DNA from 2 places in the Microbacterium sp. NPDC090281 genome. Region 2 is predicted to be linked to the other one. Evidence: riboswitches for the same ligand, from Rfam matches in the RefSeq annotation. Region 2 holds a riboswitch; the other holds the start of a gene.

Region 1 (9,450 bases), on a different contig from region 2:
ACCGCGCGTCTCGAAGCAGAGCGGATCGACATCACGGCTGTGCCCTCGCGCACGCGTGTCGGCGCCCGGCACCCGCTCACCCTCCTCCAGGACCAGGTCTGCGACATCTTCGTCGGCATGGGCTGGGAGATCGCGGAGGGACCGGAGCTCGAGCACGAGTGGTTCAACTTCGACGCCCTGAACTTCGACGTCGACCACCCCGCCCGCCAGGAGCAGGACACGTTCTACGTCGACCCGACCTCGCGTCACCTGGTGATGCGCACGCACACGAGCCCGGTGCAGGTGCGCTCGATGCTCGACCGTGAGGTGCCGATCTACGTGCTGTGTCCTGGGCGGGTCTACCGCACCGACGAGTTCGACGCCACGCACCTGCCGGTCTTCACCCAGTTCGAGGGTCTCGTGATCGACAAGGGCATTACGATGGCGCACCTCAAGGGCACGCTCGACCACTTCGCGAAGCAGCTCTTCGGTCCCGAGGCCAAGACGCGCTTCCGCACCAATTACTTCCCCTTCACCGAGCCCTCCGCGGAACTCGACCTGTGGCACCCGACCTTCAAGGGCGGCGCGCGCTGGATCGAGTGGGGCGGCTGCGGCATGGTCAACCCGAACGTGCTGCGTGCGGCCGGGATCGACCCGGAGGTGTACAGCGGCTTCGCGTTCGGCATGGGTATCGAGCGAGGTCTGATGTTCCGCAGTGACGTCCAGGACATGCGCGACATGGCCGAGGGCGATGTCCGATTCAGCGAGCAGTACGGGATGGTGGTGTGATGCGCGTCCCGCTTTCGTGGCTGCGTGAGTACGTCGATCTGGCAGCGGATGCCACGCCCGAGGACGTCCTCGAGGCCCTGGTGACCGTCGGCTTCGAGGAAGAAGACGTGCACCGCTTCGACATCACTGGCCCCGTGGTCGTCGGCCAGGTCGTCTCGATCGAACCCGAGCCGCAGTCCAACGGCAAGACCATCAACTGGTGCCAGGTCGATGTGGGCGAGGAGAACGGTGGTATCCGCGGAATCGTCTGCGGTGCGCACAACTTCGGCGTGGGGGACAAGGTCGTCGTGACGCTGCCCGGCGCCGTGCTGCCAGGCCCGTTCCCGATCGCCGCCCGCAAGACCTACGGTCATGTCTCGGACGGCATGATCGCCTCGGCGCGCGAGCTGGGCCTCGGCGATGAGCACAACGGCATCGTGGTGCTCTCCGACCTCGGCATCGACGCTCCCGTCGGCACCGATGCGATTGCCCTGCTGGGTCTGGACGACGTGGCGGTCGAGATCAACGTCACGCCCGACCGCGGCTACGCCTTCTCATTGCGTGGCGTGGCCCGCGAGTACTCGCACGCCACCGGCGCGACCTTCCGTGATCCCGCAGAGCGCGACTTCGCCGAACTGCAGCCGGGCAGCGGTCACACCACGATCGTCGATGACGCTGCTCCCGTGCGCGGACGCGTCGGCGCGAGCGAGTTCGTGACCCGTGTCGTGCGCGGCGTCGACCCCTCGCGCCCCACCCCGCCGTGGATGATCGCGCGTCTCAGTCTTGCCGGCATGCGCTCACTGGGCGTGCTGATCGACATCACCAACTACGTGATGCTCGAGCTCGGCCAGCCGCTGCACGGCTACGACCTCGACAAGCTCGACGGCGGCATCACGGTCCGTCGCGCGACGCCGGGTGAGAAGATGACGACGCTCGACGGCCAGGAGCGCGCGCTCCACGTCGAGGACCTGCTCATCACCGACGGCTCCGGCCCGATCGGTCTCGCCGGCGTCATGGGCGGCGGCACGACCGAGATGAGTGAGACCACGACGAACGTGCTGATCGAGGCCGCGAGCTTCGACCCCACCACGATCGCCCGCACCGCTCGTCGCCACAAGCTGCCCAGTGAAGCGTCCAAGCGCTTCGAGCGCGGTGTCGACCCGCTGATCCCGTTCGTGGCTGCCCGTCGCGCGGCCGACCTCATGGTCGAGCTCGCCGGTGGCACGCTGACCGAAGAGGGCGGTGCACTCTTCGCCGAGGTCTTCGTGGGCGAGATCGAACTGCCTGCCGGCTTCGTGCAGGGTCTCATCGGCGTCGACTACACCGATGATGAGATCGTCGGCGCTCTGACCACCATCGGTGCCGATGTCAGCGCATCCGACGGGGGTTCCGGTTGGACGGTGATCCCGCCGACCTGGCGACCCGACCTCACCGACAAGTGGACGCTCGCAGAGGAGGTCGCCCGCATCCACGGGCTCGACCGCATCCCCTCGGTGCTGCCCACCCCGCCGTCCGGCCGCGGGCTCACGGCGCACCAGCAGGGCCGTCGTCGCGTGGCTGACGCTCTGGCCGCCGCGGGGCTCGTCGAGACGCCGGCGTTCCCGTTCACCACAGACGTGCAGAACGACCTGCATGGGTCGGCCTCGGGCGAGCACCTGCCGAGCATCCGCCTGGCGAACCCGCTCGACGGACAGGCGCCGTTTCTGCGGCGATCGCTCATCCCGGGTCTGCTGCTGACCGCGCACCGCAACATCTCGCGCGGTCTGACCGACCTCGCGATCTTCGAGACCGGTGCCGTGTTCCTGCCGGAGCCGGGCGTCGAGTACGGCACAGACGAGGTGCCGCCGCTCGGCGAGCGTCCGTCCGACGAGACTCTCGCAGCGCTCAACGCCTCCATCCCGCCACAGCACCGCTTCATCGCCGCGCTGCTGACCGGGTACGTGGCGCCGCGTCAGCCCGGCCGTCCAGCAGAGGTTGCAGGGCTGGTCGAGGCGCTGGACGCCGTCCGCGTCATCGCGGCTGCGGCCGGTGTCGAGATCGATGTGGTCCAGGCTGAGCGCGCGGCGCTCCACCCCGGTCGCACGGGGTCGCTCCTGGTCGCAGGGGAAGAGGTCGGCTACGTCGGCGAGCTGCACCCGGCAGTGGCCGAAGGCGCCGATCTTCCCGGTCGCGCCACCGTGCTGGAGATCGACCTCGACCTCATCCTGTCTCTCGCAGGCGGGCGTGTGGTCGCCGCGTCGCTGTCGACGTTCCCCGCGGCGACGCAGGACGTCTCGCTCACTGTGCCGGCCGAGGTGCCGGCCGCAGACGTGCAGGCAGCTCTTGCCGAGGGCGCCGGCGCGCTGCTCGAGTCGGTGCGCCTCGTGGACGACTACCGCGGTGAGGGCGTTGCGGAGGGCTCGAAGAGCCTGACCTTCGCGCTGCGGTTCCGCGCCGACGACCGCACGCTCACCGCGGCAGAGGCCACCGCGGCCAAGCTCGCCGGTGTCGCGGTCACAACGGAGCGTTTCGGAGCAGCACTGCGCGACTGAGCACGACCTCGGACGAACTGTGTCGCTCTTCGGGCGATCGGGAACGGCGCCGGAGTACCGTGGCGGGATGAGCATCCTCCCCCAGGGCACTCCGGCCGCCGTTCCGGACGATGCGCGACCGCTCGGAGAGGGACCGTTCCTCGAGCCCGGTGCGCAGATCGACTGGCACTACCGGAAGCCGGGATGGCAGCCGGGGGAGCCGTCGAGGATCACTCCGATGCGTGTCGTGAGAGACGACGAACGCGGGCTCGTGGCATGGCTCGCTCCCGGGACGCTGCAGGAGGCGCCGGGGTCTCTCGATGGACAGCGTGTGCGCGAGGTACCGCTCGCCCGGCGCTGGATCGAGCCCCGGACGCGCATCATCGAGCGCTGGCGAGGCAACGGAGTGCTGTGCATCGCGCCCGCGGGGATGCCGTGGTCGGTCTGGTTGTTCTGGAGCGACACCACGGCGGAGGACTGGAAGTTCGCCGGCTGGTACGTCAACCTCGAGAATGCGCACCTGCGCACCGACCACGACACGTACTCGTCCGACCACATCCTCGATGTGGAGATCGATGCGGACGGCGGTATCCACCTCAAGGACGAGGATGAGCTCGTCGCTGCGATCGAGCAAGGGCGGCTCAGCCCCGAACAGGCCGCGCAGATCGAGCGGCATGCGGACGCGGCGATCGCCTCATTCGAGGCCGACGACTGGCCGTTCGATGCCGAGTGGCGGCACTGGCAGCCTGACCCGGTGTGGACCGTTCCGGTGCTCGCGGGCCTGGACCAGCTGGGGCTGAGAGCCGATCTGCTCTGAGCGGAAGCGGTTCCGCAGGAGATCGGTACCTGATGACATGGAGCCATGACAGATGTTCTGATCCTCGGCGGCACGGGTTGGCTCTCCGGACGCATCGCCCGGCGATGGCTCGACGAAGGCGCCACGGTGACCTGCCTCGCTCGCGGCACGCGCCCGGCGCCAGAGGGCACCCTCCTCGTGCGCGGCGACCGCGACGACTCCGGCGTGTACGCCGACCTCGCACGACGCGACTGGGATCAGGTCGTCGACATCTCGTCGCAGGCGGCACACGTCGAGCGTGCGGTCGATGCCCTCGGCGACCGTGCCGCGCGCTGGACGTACGTGTCGTCGGTGTCGGTCTACGCCGACGACGCTACGACTGGAGCGGATGAGTCGGCCCCACGTCATCCGGCCGCCGGCCCCGGCGACGAGTACGAGTACGGCGCGCAGAAGGCTGCTTCCGAAGATGCTGTCGGACGACTGGGCGAGCGGGCCCTCGTTGTGCGCCCTGGGCTCATCGTGGGCGACGGAGATCCCAGCGACCGGTTCGGCTACTGGGGTGCTGCGTTCGCGCGAGCGGGCTCGGAGCCCGTGCTGCTGCCGCCGCTCGCAGGCAGAAGCGCGCAGGTCATCGACGTCGACGACCTCGCCGCCTACGTCGTCACGGCCACCCGCAGCGGAGCTGTCAACGCCGTGGGGGATGAGTGTCCCCTCGCCGTCCTACTGGAGGCGGTTCGTGCCGCGGCCGGGCACACCGGTCACACGGTCGTCGCCGAAGAGGAGTGGCTCCTCGCCCACGAGGTCGAGTACTGGGCGGGGCCTCGTTCGCTGCCGATGTGGCTTCCGGCCGAGATGACGGGCTGGATGACCCGCTCGAACAGCGCATTTCACGCGAGCGGCGGGCGGCTCCGTCCGCTCGCCGACACGGTGGAGCGCATCGTCGCGGATGAACGGGAGCGCGGTGTCGACCGGGATCGCAGCGCCGGACTCACGCGAGCGGAGGAGTGGGAGCTGCTGGCCGATCGCTAGACTTCGAGCAGTGACACGGGGTGCCGCAATCCGCGGCTGAGAACAGACCCGTCGAACCTGATCTAGTTCGTACTAGCGAAGGGATGTCGCGATGAGCGATCTTCTGCGTCCTGATTCCACCATCGACCTCGCCGGTTCAGCCGCGGCCCTGCTGGGGGTGCTTCGCGAGGCGCCCCCGTTGACGCACTGCATCACCAACGCGGTGGTCACGGGCTTCACCGCCAACGTGCTGCTGGCTCTCGGCGCCGCCCCCGCGATGGTCGACATCGTCGATGAGGCGGGGATGTTCGCCGGGATCGCCTCGGGAGTGCTGATCAACCTCGGTACGCCCACTCCCGAGCAGCGGTCGGCGAGTCTGGAAGCCGTCGCCGGCGCCACGGCATCCGGGACGCCCTGGGTGCTCGACCCGGTCGCCGTCGGCGCTCTCCCGGTGCGCACGGCTCTCGCGCACCGGCTGATCGAGCAGCGTCCGACCGCGATTCGCGGAAATGCCTCCGAGATCCTCGCCGTCGCCGGCCTCAGCGCCGGTGGCCGCGGCGTGGACGCGACCGACAGCACGGAGGCGGCGGCCGATGCCGCCGTCGCTCTCGCTCGACGGACGGGCAGCGTCGTCGCGGTGTCGGGCCCGATCGATCTCATCACCGACGGTTTTCGAGTGCTGCGCTTGGCGAACGGCCATGAGCTTCTGACGCGCGTCACCGGCGGAGGGTGTGCCCTCGGGGCGGTGATGGCCGCCTTCCTCGGGGCCGCCAGGGAGACCGAGCACGATGCGCTCACCGCCGTCGCCGCTGCGAGCCTCGTCTACACGATCGCTGCCGAGCGGGCCGCAGCGAGTGCGACCGGACCGGGCAGCTTCGCCGTCGCGCTGCTGGACGCTCTCGCCGCGGTCGGCGCAGACGACGTCAGAGCCGGTGCGCGCGTCGAAGGCGGCGCCCTGTGAACGCGGATCTGTCCCTCTACCTCGTCACGGATGAAGCGCTCTGCGGAGACCGCGGCATCGTCGAGACCGTGCGTCTGGCGGTCGACGGCGGGGTGCGCATCGTCCAACTGCGTGCCAAGGCTGCGACCGATGCCGAGACGGTCGAGCAGTTGATCGCCCTGTCCCGGGTCATCGACGGACGGGCACTGCTCGTCGTGAACGACCGGCTGGATGCTGCTGTCACAGCCCGTGGACGCGGCGCGCGGGTCGATGGTGTGCACCTCGGACAGGGCGACGCGTCCGTGCTGCGGGCACGCGAAGCGCTGGGACCCGACGCGTTGATCGGTCTCACCGCGAACAGCCCGGCGCACCTCGAGGCGGTTCGTGCGCTCCCGCCCGGAACCGTGGACTACCTCGGGGTCGGGGTGATCAGGCCGACGACCACCAAAGCGGACCATCCTGCACCGCTCGGTGTCGACGGCTTCGCTGCCTTCGTGGCGAGCAGCCCGCTCCCGTGCGTGGCGATCGGTGGCGTCGGCATCGACGACACCGAGTCGCTTCGCGAGGCCGGTGCGGTCGGACTCGCGGTGGTCTCGGCGTTGTGCGCGGCCGACGACCCTGAGGCGATGGCCGGGGCGTTCCGGCGTCGGTGGCTCGCGGCATCCGTGCCGAGGGTTCTCAGCATCGCCGGGAGTGATCCGTCCGGAGGTGCCGGTATCCAGGCCGATCTCAAGTCCATCGCCGCGAACGGCGGCTACGGCATGGCCGTGCTCACCGCGCTGACCGCGCAGAACACGCGGGGAGTGCGCGCGGTGCATGTCCCGCCGGCCGACTTCCTCCGCGCCCAGCTCGACGCCTTGTCGGACGACATCGTGATCGACGCCGTGAAGATCGGGATGCTGGCGGATGCGGAGGTCATCCGCACCGTCGGCGAGTGGCTCGAAGCCGTGCGCCCGCCGATCGTGGTGCTCGACCCCGTCATGGTCGCGACCTCCGGCGACAGGCTGCTCGCTCCGGATGCAGAGCGTGCACTGCGCGAGCTCCTCAGTCGCGCGACCCTGGTCACCCCGAACCTTGCGGAGCTCACTGTGCTGTCAGGCCGCGAGATCGTGGACTGGAACGACGCGATCTCCGCCGCGGAGGAGCTGTCGGCCGAGGTCGGGGCCGCCATCCTGGTCAAGGGTGGTCATCTCACGGGCGACGATGCTCCGGATGCACTGGTCGACGCCCGTCGAGGACTGCGGGAGGAGTTCAGCGGATCCCGCATCCCGACCGGCAACACGCACGGCACCGGCTGCTCGCTGTCCTCGGCCCTCGCCACGGTGCTCGCGCGCGGAGAGGAACCGGCCGACGCGGTGCTCGCCGCCAGAACGTGGCTGCGTGAGTCGCTCCGCTCGGGGGAGTCGCTGCGGGTCGGGCGCGGTCACGGTCCCATCAGCCATTTCGCAGGACTCTGGGGGCGCGCGGGAGCCGATCCCAGGCCGGAAGCGAGCGACATCGCCGCCGACTGGTGGCAGCAGATCTCCGGCATCAGGGCGGGGATCGACGAGCTGCCGTTCATCCGCGCGCTCGCTGACGGCTCGCTGGCGCGTGCCCCGTTCCTGTTCTACCTCGCGCAGGATGCGCTGTACCTGCGTGAGTACGCCCGCGTCCTCGCCGAGGCCGCGCGGCTCGCGCCCACGTCGGCCGAGCAGGCGTTCTGGGCGGACTCCGCGCACGGATCTATCGTTGGCGAGCTCGAACTGCATGCCTCGTGGCTGACTCCGGCACAGGGCGTCACCGCGGCGACGTTCGCGGCTGAACCGGCATCTGCGACCACTGCCTACCTCGACCATCTGCGCTCCGTCGCGTTCGGCGGCGACTATGCGGAGATCGTCGCCGCCGTGCTTCCGTGCTTCTGGCTCTACACCGACCTCGGCCGACGCCTGCACTCGGGGGAGTTCGGGGCGTACGCGCGGGATCCGGAGCATCCCTTCGCCTCCTGGCTGTCGACGTACGCGGATCCGGCCTTCGAGGACGCTACGGAGACGGCGATCGTCTACGCCACCGAGGCAGCGGCGCGAGCGGATGCCGGAACGCGGGCGCGGATGCGGCGGGCGTTCGAGGTGTCGAGCGCGCACGAGCTCACCTTCTTCGCCGCGCCGCTGGAGTCGCAGCCTGTCGGATGACGGATCGGATTTGCGGTGGCAGCCGCGGCCGCGCTACTGTCGCGACATGCCTTCGGCCGCCACCGCTTCTTCGACGCTCGCTCCGAGCGTCATCGCTGTGCGCCGACGCCGCGGCCGCCGACTGTAGGCGACCCCGCCCTCCTGCCTGCGCACGCACGGCGGTCGAGAGCCGGTGTCGCCGCCTCCGGCCCCGTCCCTGGTCCCGGTTTCATCGTGGGCCCGACCGTTAAGGTAGAAGCATGACGTATTCCGTCGCCGTCTCCGGCGCATCCGGCTACGCAGGCGGCGAGATTCTGCGCATCCTGGCCGATCATCCCGACATCGAGATCCGCACCGTCACGGCGCATTCGAACGCCGGACAGCCTCTCATCGATCACCAGCCGCATCTGCGCTCGCTCGCACATCTCACCCTGCAGGACACGACGCCCGAGATTCTCGCCGGCCATGACATCGTGTTCCTCGCCCTCCCGCACGGACAGTCGGGGCAGTACACCGATGCCCTGGGCGACACCCCCCTCGTGATCGACGCGGGGGCCGATCACCGGCTCACGTCGACGTCGGCATGGGAGGCGTTCTACGGCGGGACATTCCACGAGCCGTGGACCTACGGTGTCCCTGAGCTCCTGGTGGGTGGGGGGAAGCAGCGTGAGAACCTCCACGGGGCGACGCGTATCGCCGCTCCCGGCTGCAACGCCTCGACGGTGAGCCTCAGCCTCGCGCCGGGTGTCGCCGCCGGAGTGATCGACCCCTCAGACATCGTGTCGGTGTTGGCCGTCGGCCCCTCCGGCGCAGGAAAGAGCCTCAAGACCAACCTGCTCGGCAGCGAGATCCTCGGCACCGCGAACCCGTATGCGGTCGGCGGATCACATCGGCACATCCCGGAGATCCGCCAGGCGCTCGCCGCGGCTTCCGGTGCTGACGCCGATGGCATCCGGATCTCGTTCACGCCGGTACTGGTCCCGATGTCGCGGGGAATCCTCGCCACATCGACCGCGCCGATCGTCGAGGGCGTGACCGACGAACAGATCCGCGATGCGTGGCAGAACGCCTACGGCGACGAGACCTTCGTGCAACTGCTGCCGGAGGGACGCTTCCCGCGTACGGCTGACGTGCTCGGCGCGAACACCGCGCTGATCGGCCTCGCGATCGATCGTGCCGCGAACCGGGTCATCGTGGTCACCGCGGTCGACAACCTCGTCAAGGGCACTGCAGGAGCAGCCATCCAGTCCATGAACATCGCGCTGGGACTTCCCGAGAACCGCGCCCTCTCAGTGAACGGAG
Region 2 (9,450 bases):
GGTGCAGCGCGGTGAGCTGATCTCGCGCGTCACGAACGACATCGACAACATCACGCAGACGATGCAGCAGTCGCTCTCCGGTGCTCTCACCTCGGTGCTCACCGTGATCGGCGTGCTCGTGATGATGTTCTCGATCTCGTGGCAGCTGGCCCTCGTGGCTCTCGTCACGCTGCCCCTCATGGGCATCATCTTCGGCATCATCGGACCGCGTTCGCAGAAGGCCTTCGGCACCCAGTGGCGCAAGGTCGGTCGGCTGAACGCCCGCGTCGAGGAGGCATTCTCCGGTCACGCGCTGGTGAAGGTCTTCGGACGCGAGAAGGACGCGCTGGACAAGTTCCAGGTCGAGAACGAAGAACTGTTCCAGGCGAGCTTCAAGGCCCAGTTCCTGTCCGGCGTCATCATGCCGGCCATGATGTTCGTCGGCAACCTCAGCTACGTGGGCATCGCGGTGCTCGGTGGTCTGATGGTCGCGAACGGTCAGCTCCGTCTCGGTGACGTGCAGGCGTTCATCCAGTACTCGCAGCAGTTCACGCAGCCGCTGTCCGAGCTGGGGGGCATGGCTGCCGTGGTGCAGTCCGGCACGGCATCGGCCGAGCGGGTCTTCCAGCTGCTCGACGCGGATGAGCAGGAGGCGGACGACGCCGATGCTCCCGAGCTCACGGAGGGCAAGGGCGTCATCGAGTTCGAGAACGTCGCGTTCTCCTACACGCCGGAGCGTCCGCTCATCCGGGATCTGTCGTTCCGGGTCGAGCCGGGGCAGACCGTCGCGATCGTCGGTCCGACCGGTGCGGGCAAGACGACGCTGGTCAACCTGATCATGCGCTTCTACGAGCTCAGCGGCGGACGGATCATGCTCGACGGTCAGGACATCGCCGAGGTGACGCGCGACGAACTGCGCTCTCGCACCGGCATGGTGCTGCAGGACCCGTGGCTGTTCGCAGGCAGCATCCGCGAGAACATCCGCTACGGCCGCTCCACCGCGACCGACGAAGAGGTTCTCGCCGCTGCCAAGGCGACCTATGTCGACCGCTTCGTGCACGCCCTCCCCGAGGGTTACGACACGGTGCTCGACGAGGATGCCGCGAACGTGTCGGCGGGTGAGCGTCAGCTCATCACCATCGCGCGGGCGTTCGTCGCTCAGCCTTCGATCCTCATCCTCGATGAGGCGACATCGGCTGTCGACACCCGCACCGAGCTGCTGCTGCAGCACGCGATGGCCGCGCTCCGTGAAGGACGCACGTCGTTCGTGATCGCGCACCGTCTGTCGACCATCCGCGACGCCGACCTCATCCTCGTGATGGAGCACGGCGACATCGTCGAGAAGGGCACGCACGACGAGCTCATCACCGCGCAGGGCGCCTACTGGCGTCTGTACCAGTCGCAGTTCGAGCAGGCGGCGACAGACATCGACGCCGAAGATGCGCTCACCGGAACGACGCCGGTCGTCGTCACGGGCGACGCGAGCAACGCCGACGGCACGGCGGCCGAAGCTGCGGCAGCCGTGGCGGGCGCGTCGGTCGGCGCTCAGGTGCCCGGTGCCGAGACCGCGGCAGCGCAGGCCGTGCTGGAAGACGGTGCGGACGGCTCCGGCCACCGTTCCTGATCCCGCGTATCGCAGGACGACGCCCCATTCCGCTCACGCGGGGTGGGGCGTCGTGCTGTGTCCGGTCAGCGGCTGGAAGGCGCCGTGTCGGGAGCGAGATCGGGCGCCGCAGCGCCGTGCTCGCCGGTGCCCAGCGCGGTGCGTCAGGAGCGTTCGGCGGTGATGCCGAGCAATTCCAGCGGGTGGGTCAGACGCCACCAGGGGCTCGGCCCCTCGACGTCTTCCGCCAGAACCAGCGGGATCGTCGCGGTGTTGAGCGGACCGGCAGCGGTGAGCGTGCCGACGGTGCCGTCCTGCGCGCGCTCGTCACCGAGGTCGAACGCCGCGGTCGCCGTGGCGGTGGCGCCGTTCCACAGCACCACATCGGCATCGGCCTCGGTGATGATGTCGACTTCGTCGCCCCAGAGCGTCGTGACCTGGCCGACGACCGTACTCTTGGCGACCGCCGGATCCTGAGCCTCCAACGCCGCTTCCGTCTCAGCGAACAGGGAACGAGTGAGGGCGAGCCGCTGCTCGTTGTCGTCTTGGTTCAGGGCCGCGGCGAAGAGATGCACGGTCGTGTCCCCGACGGTCACATCCTTCGCGGTGAGCAGGTTCCAGCCGACGAGGGTGCCGGTCTTGATGCCGACGACGCCCGGGTCGGCGAGCATCCCGTTCGTGTTGACCACGGTGCCGGCGCCCGGAAGATCGACGGACTTGGTGCCGACGATCTCTGCGAACACCGGATTCTGCATCGCCCGCTCGCCGAGCGCGACCAGGGCCTCGGGAGTGGAGACGTTGCGCTCGTCGAAGCCCGAGGGGGTCACCACAGTGATTCCGGTGAGACCACGCTCGCGCAGCCAGACTTCTGCGGCCGTCGCGAACTCCCTCTCTGAGCCCCAGATCTCGGAAGCCAGGCGGTCGATGTAGTTGTTGGCCGAGCCCAGGAGCGTGCCCTGCAGCAGCTGGTACTCCGTCAGCACCCCGCCGATCGGCACATCGAGAGCGGACTGGTCGCTGCGCCGATAGTCCCAGTACTTCACGCTGTCGGCGCGGGTGAACGAGAACTCGGGACCCTGCTCGCCGAGCGCGAGCGGCATCCGGTCGAGCACCATCAGAGCGCTCACGACCTTCGTGATGCTCGCGATGCTCACGGGGTCGGGGACCGATGCGGCGGTGCTCAGCCCGGCGATGCCGACGGCTCCCGCGCCCTGTGCCGGCCAGGTGACGGTGGCTGCGGGAGCGGGGGCGGTCGTGATCTCAACGGACTGTACCGTCGGCGGCACCTCGTGGAGTGGCCAGAGCAGCGTCGTGCCGGTGTAGACGGCGACGAGGCCGACGAGCGTGCCGAGCGGCACGAGGACACCAGGGCGGGCGATCGCGGGACGAAGGCGTGCCCCGCGCATCAGCCCCGGCGCCTTCTCGCTCTCGGAGGTCTCGTCGAGAGTCGCGGTGCCGGTGTGCGTGGCGACCGTTGCAGTATCGACCCACGTCAGAGCGGTGGCAGTGGTCGAGTCATCCGCCCATCGGGGTGAGGCCGGATCCAGGAGGGCGCTCGCTTCGTCAGGGTCGTCCTGGACGATGCGCTCTTTCGGGATGAACGGTGGCTTGGTCAGAGCGGGCGTCACCGGCTCGGGGGCGATCACCGGTTCCGGCGCGATCACGGACTCCGGCGCGAGCGCGCGCGTCGACGTCTGCTCGGCCGTCAGCACCGAACCGCCTGTCGCAGCATCGACAGGTCCGGAGGGGGCGGCGGTCGCCGGGCCGTCGTCGCTGACGACGCCCGTCGCCTCGTCGGCGGGGTCTGTTGCGGTCACTCGTTTACGGTACCCAATCCCGGGCGAGTTCCGCGGCGCATGGCCTTGTCGCCGTGCGGGTGTCGCCGGCGGTAAGATCATCAGCACAACCACGGGAGTCCGGCGAGCCGGGCTGAGAGGGAGCGAATCGCGCTTCGACCGTCGAACCTGATCTGGGTAATGCCAGCGCAGGGAGGAGTTCAGATGAGTACGCCTACGTCCACATCCGCGCAGCAGGCATCCGCCGCCGCGACGGGCATCCACCGCACATCGATCTGGCGCTGGCGCGTCGTCGACATCGTCGTCGCCGCGGTTCTCGGCGTCGCGATCGGTCTCGTGTTCTGGGGCTGGAACACGATCGGTTACGCCTGGTTCGGCGCGGCCGACGCTCTGACGCCCGGCCTCGGCGGCATCGCCGTGGGCATCTGGCTGCTCGGCGGCGTGGTCGGTGGCCTCGTGATCCGCAAGCCGGGTGCCGCGCTGGTCGTCGAGCTGGTCGCCGCGATCGTGTCGATGCTGATCGGCAACGTGTGGGGCATCTCGACCGTGTTGTCGGGCATCGTGCAGGGCCTCGGCGCGGAGATCATCTTCGCCCTGTTCTTCTACCGTCGTTTCGGGATCGCGGTCGCCGCGCTGGCCGGAGTCGGAGCCGCGGTCGCCGCATGGGTGTTCGAGCTGTTCTACGGCAGCTCGCCCAACATCCTGAAGTCGGTCGAGTTCAACACGATCTACCTGGTCAGCGTGATCGTCTCCGGCGCGATCCTGGCGGGCGTGGTCGGCTGGCTGCTCGTGCGCGCCCTCGCCGTCACCGGTGCACTCAACCGCTTCGCCGTCGGGCGAGAGCACGTGCGCGAGGTCTGAGCGTGACCTTCGCCTCCCCGGCCCGCGTGCAGGCTGCGGGCTGGGGCTGGCGGTACGCCGGTCGAAAGCGCCCCGCCGTCGCTGACGTCTCGTTCACGATCGAACCCGGTGAGCGTGTGCTGCTGCTCGGTGCGTCCGGCGCGGGGAAGTCGACGCTGCTCGCCGGTCTCGCCGGTGTGCTGGGCGACGACGATGAGGGTGAGCGGACGGGGTCGCTGCGCATCGACGGTGCGGCTCCCGAATCGCGGCACGGTCAGGTGGGACTCGTCCTGCAGGATCCGGATGCCGGCATCGTCCTGTCGAAGGTGGGCGACGATGTCGCCTTCGGCTGCGAGAACCTGGGTGTCGCGGCATCCGAGATCCCCCGCCGCGTCGCCGAGGCCCTCGACGCCGTCGGGCTCGATGTTCCGCTGCAGCGCCCCACGAAGGCGCTCTCGGGCGGACAGAAGCAGCGACTGGTGCTGGCCGGCGTCCTCGCGATGCGCCCGGGACTGCTGCTGCTCGATGAGCCCACGGCCAACCTCGACCCCGAGGGCGTCGGGGAGGTGCGGGCGAGTGTCGAACGTGCGGTCACCTCCACCGGTGCGACGCTGATCGTCGTCGAGCACCGCACGCCGATCTGGGTCGATCTGATGACCCGGGTGATCGTGCTCGCAGCCGACGGCGGGCTGTTGGCCGACGGCGCGCCGGATCAGGTGTTCGCCGCCCACGGCGACGTGCTCGCCGACGCCGGAGTGTGGGTGCCCGACCGCGACATCGACCTTCCCGTGCTGGAGCAGGTGTCGGCGCCCGACGCGCTCACCGCCTCTGGTCTCGCGATCGCCAGGGAGCCGGGCGTCGTGGTGCAGGCGGGACTCGACCTGCGGGTGCCTCGGGCGAACGCGACCGTGATCACGGGGCCGAACGGGGCAGGCAAGTCGACGCTCGCGCTGACCCTCGCCGGGCTCATCCCGGAACAGTCAGGTGAGGTGCGGTCTGCGCCTGAGCTCGCCGGGCGCAAGGGCACGCGTCCCATCCGCTGGACCTCGCGCGAACTGCTCACCCGTATCGGCATGGTGTTCCAGGAGCCGGAGCATCAGTTCCTCGCCCAGACGCTGCGCGACGAGCTCGCCGTCGGCCCTCGGGCGCTCGGCTGGGACCGTGTGAAGACGGATGCCGTCGTCGACGAGCTGCTCGAGCGCCTCGGCCTCGCCCCTCTCGCACTCGCCAACCCGTTCACGCTCTCCGGAGGGCAGAAGCGGCGGCTATCGGTCGCGACCGTGCTGGCGGGAGCGCCCGAGGTGATCGTGCTCGACGAACCGACGTTCGGGCAGGACCGTCGCGGGTGGATCTCGCTCGTCGCCCTGCTGCAGGAGGAGATCGCGCGAGGCCGGTCGATCATCGCGGTCACGCACGACGACGCCGTGATCCGGCACCTGGGTGGTCATCGCATCGAGCTGGGCATCGAACTGGGGGCAGCATCGTGACGGCGGTCGAGACCGAGCGGCGGGTGTGGCTCGACGGCGTGAACCCGGTGACGAAGCTGGTGCTCGCAGTGCTGCTGTCGGTGCCGCTGTTCGCGTCCATCGACGTCACGAGCGCGCTCGCCGCGATCGTTCTGCAGCTGCTCTGCCTGCCGTTGACCGGGCTGCGTCTGTCGACGGTGCTCAAGCGGCTGCTGCCGATCGCGATCTTCGCACCGATCGCCGGCGTGAGCATGCTGCTCTATGCCGAGCCGGCCGGACACATCTACTGGACGTTCGGCTTCGCGACCATCAGTGACGACTCCATCACGCTCGCGATTGCGGTGAGCCTGCGCGTGATCGCGCTCGGCCTGCCCACGATCCTGCTCTTCGGTGGCACCGACCCGACCGAGCTCGCCGATGCGCTGGCCCAGGTCGCGAAGCTCCCGAGCCGCTTCGTGCTCGGCATCCTCGCCGGCACGCGGATGCTGGGCCTGTTCCTCGATGACTGGCGCACCATGAGCCTGGCCCGTCGTGCACGGGGCGTGGGAGACCGGGGTGTGCTGCGGAGATTCTTCTCGATGGCCTTCGTGCTGCTCGTGTTCGCGGTGCGGCGCGGCTCGAAGCTGGCACTCGCGATGGAAGCGCGCGGCTTCGGATCCGGCATCACCCGCACCTGGTCGCGTCCGTCGCGGCTGCATCCGCGGGATGCGGTGGCGCTGATCGGTGGCATCGCGATCATGGCGCTCGCGCTCGCCGCCGCGGTTCTTCTCGGCACGTTCCGCTTCGTCTGGAGCTAGCTCGCGCTAGCCCGGGTTCGGCTGGAAGTAGTGGTCCCGGTGCAGTGCGCACCGCTCGTTGAACAGCGCAGTGCACCGCGGGCAGGCCGTCACCGCGAAGTACTCCGCGATCGTGAGCTCGTACCCGCACGCACCGCAGAGGATCGCCTGCGTATCGTGCTGATCCGGCGCCCACTGCGCGGCCGGATGCCCCGCCGACTCCTCATGGCAGAGGTGGCACGGGTAGTGGTCGCCGCAGCACGCGAACCGGATCGCGATGATGTCGGTCGGGCCCCGGTAGTGCGCGCACCGGGTCATGTCGTCGACGACGGCGCCGAACACCGGGGGTCGATCGGGAGACGGGGGAGAGATGCTCACGTCTCGTTCCAGAGTCTCCGGTAGTACTCGAGTCGTTCGCGGTCGGGTTCGACGCCGTAGGCCTCGATGAGCGTGTCCTCCCACCCGGTGCCGAAGTTCCACAGAGTGCTCATCGACGCCACCGAGATGTCGGCCCAGCGGTCGGCGACTCCGAGGGCGGCGAGGTCGACGAAAGCGGCAGGGCGCCCATCGGCGTCGAGAAGCGTGTTCGGCATGCACGCGTCGCCGTGGCACACCACCAGCCGGTCGATCGGCGGTGCCTGGTGCAGCTCTTCCGGCACGACCGTGCCGCGGTCGGCGGCGTTGGCGATCCGCCACTGAGTGCTCCACTCCCACGGGCACTCGGCCACCGGCAGCGCGTCGTGCAGTGCTCGAAGGCCCGCCCCGACCGCCCGTACCGCGGTCTCCGGCTGCTCGGCCCAGCGAGGGTCGACGGCACTGCTCGCATCGATCGCGACCGTGACGAGCCACTCGTGCGTGTCGTCCTGACCCTGATCGAGCACCTCCGGGACGGGGAGCCACGTTCGTGCCCACCGCATGCGCTCGGCTTCGTCGCGCATGTTCGCCTCGTCGTCGAGCGGGCCCCACTTTATGTACCGACCGTCGTCGGTGCGGAACGTCAGTCCGCCGATCCCGTTGAGCCAGACCGGTACGAGTGTGGCACTGCCGGCGAGTTCGCGAACCCGCGTCGGCACGTCGAGGGAGGCGGAGGGGATGCTCATCCGTCCATCCTGCCCGACGGGACCGCCGTGAAGCTCGTCATCGGCTCTCGTCGCGCAGGGTGCGCAGATACGCGTTGTAGGCGTCGAGCTCGCTCGTGCCGTGGGCATCCGCATAGCGATCGGCGGCGGCGGCGCGGGCCGTGTCGTCACGGAACCAGCGATGCATGACGTAGACGAGCATCAGCAGGGTCGGGGCTTCGCCGTATGACCATGCCAGCCCACCGGCCAGCTGCTGGTCTTCGAGCGGATCCATCCCGAGTGCCAGAGTCGGTGCAACGAAGTAGTCGACGAGCATGGTGGTCGCCATCATCAGGAAGACACCGAAGAACGCGTGCAGGGCGGCTTCCGCGAAGACGTCGAGGGCCCGCCCGCCGTGGCCGAGGCGCACCGGAAGCGGGTCGGAGCTCAGCACGGGGATCGCGAAGAGGATGCCCACGACGAGGAACCCGACCTCCAGGGCGAGGTGGCCTCCGGGTGCTGCGAGCACCCGATCAGCGAGACCGGCCAGGTACAGCCCGTAGAACGCGATCAGATACACCGGCAGTGCGATCCACGGACTCAGCAGCCACCGGGCGATCCGGCTGCGGAGACCGGCGTGGGCGGCACGCAGGACGACGGCACCGGCCCCGCGGTGCGGCACTGCGCGCAGGAGGAGCGTTCCCGGTGAGCCGAGCACCAGCAGCGGCGGGATCGCGATCATGAGGGTGAGCTGCTGGAACATGAACACCGACATCAGCGCATAGCCGTACACCTCGACCCCGAGGCCCGTGGTGGCCGCGAGTGCGAGACACCCCAGGAGGAAGACGACGGTTCGCCAGACGGGCCATCGACGGTGCTGCCGCCACAACCGGATCGCCCCGGTCAGATAGGCGACCGCCAGTACTGCCGCGACCAGGGGCAGGAGGGGGAACGGTCCCGCGGCCGGAGTGAAGAAGACCGGTGTGAGGAAGTCCGAGAAGGTCGGCGGCGCATCGGGCATCCAGTCGTTCATCCGGTCGCGTCCTCCCGCGAGCCGTCGGGCCGGTCGATGGTCCGCGCAGTCCGCGCCGCCGCCCGCTGGTCGATCCAGAGCCCGACGACGAGGATGACGCCCCCGATCGCGAGCGCGACATCGGCGAGGTTCCCGATGAACCAGTTCCCGTAGGCGAGGAAGTCGGTGACGTGACCGCGACCGAACCCGGGAGGTGCGAGCAGACGGTCCAGCACGTTCCCGATGGCGCCTCCGAGGATGAATCCGAGCCACCAGGCCCGCCCCTTCGTGCGGGCGCGGGTCGCGGCGACGAACAGTGCCACCACCGCACCCACCCCCACCACGGTCAGCAACCAGGTCGCCCCTGACCCGAGCGACAGGATCGCGCCGGGGTTGAAGGCGAGTTGCAGGCCGAGCGCGTCGCCCAGGAGGGGTATCCGCTCCGTCCGGCGGAGTCCTGCGATCGCGGCGGCCTTGCTCGCCTGGTCGATGAGCACGATGATGCCGGCGACGACGAAGGCGATCCCATACCGGGGATTGTTCTCACGCGACATCGGAATCCCCTTCCCCGGCAGCGGCCTCCGCTCGGTCGCGCCGACGCCGCGCGCGTCCTGAGAAGAGAACGCCGAGCGCTCCGGCAGCGAGGAGGAAACCGATCCCGAAGAGGAAGGCGACGCCGAGGAAGCCGAGATCGGTGCGCTGCACCCCCTGTTCGCCGTTCTGCTGCACGTGGGTGGTGCCGGAGGTGGAAGTCGGGGTCGGAGTGGAAGCAGGGGTCGGAGTGGAAGTCGGGGTCGGAGCGGGAGCGGGCGTCGTTATGCGGCTCAGAGTTGAACTCGCTGAGCGAAGATCCGTTCTGGGGGCGTCGACGGCACCGCGCTGCTCGCCGGCGGCTGCCGACTCCGCACCGATGAACATGA

What was found. Region 2 has a riboswitch for thiamine pyrophosphate ahead of ACIQTX_RS04130 (ECF transporter S component). Riboswitches for the same ligand answer to the same signal wherever they lie in the genome.
Region 1: it holds a riboswitch for thiamine pyrophosphate, as region 2 does, so the genes downstream of both, thiM (hydroxyethylthiazole kinase) here and ACIQTX_RS04130 (ECF transporter S component) in region 2, are expected to answer to the same signal.

Annotation. Positions count from the first base shown of each region.
Region 1 covers NZ_JBIVYH010000002.1:11,831-21,280, reverse strand. Annotated here, with positions in the region: gene pheS (phenylalanine--tRNA ligase subunit alpha) at 1-768, shown strand, start outside; gene pheT (phenylalanine--tRNA ligase subunit beta) at 768-3,278, shown strand; gene ACIQTX_RS14290 (DUF402 domain-containing protein) at 3,346-4,074, shown strand; gene ACIQTX_RS14285 (NAD-dependent epimerase/dehydratase family protein) at 4,120-5,082, shown strand; TPP riboswitch at 5,089-5,183, shown strand; gene thiM (hydroxyethylthiazole kinase) at 5,174-6,022, shown strand; gene ACIQTX_RS14275 (bifunctional hydroxymethylpyrimidine kinase/phosphomethylpyrimidine kinase) at 6,019-8,169, shown strand; gene argC (N-acetyl-gamma-glutamyl-phosphate reductase) at 8,409-9,450, shown strand, end outside.
Region 2 covers NZ_JBIVYH010000001.1:866,148-875,597, forward strand. Annotated here, with positions in the region: gene ACIQTX_RS04120 (ABC transporter ATP-binding protein) at 1-1,603, shown strand, start outside; gene ACIQTX_RS04125 (D-alanyl-D-alanine carboxypeptidase family protein) at 1,747-3,399, opposite strand; TPP riboswitch at 3,481-3,590, shown strand; gene ACIQTX_RS04130 (ECF transporter S component) at 3,583-4,239, shown strand; gene ACIQTX_RS04135 (ABC transporter ATP-binding protein) at 4,236-5,705, shown strand; gene ACIQTX_RS04140 (energy-coupling factor transporter transmembrane component T family protein) at 5,702-6,481, shown strand; gene ACIQTX_RS04145 (CHY zinc finger protein) at 6,488-6,838, opposite strand; gene ACIQTX_RS04150 (phosphotransferase) at 6,835-7,560, opposite strand; gene ACIQTX_RS04155 (cytochrome c oxidase assembly protein) at 7,598-8,551, opposite strand; gene ACIQTX_RS04160 (signal peptidase II) at 8,548-9,084, opposite strand; gene ACIQTX_RS04165 (hypothetical protein) at 9,074-9,450, opposite strand, start outside.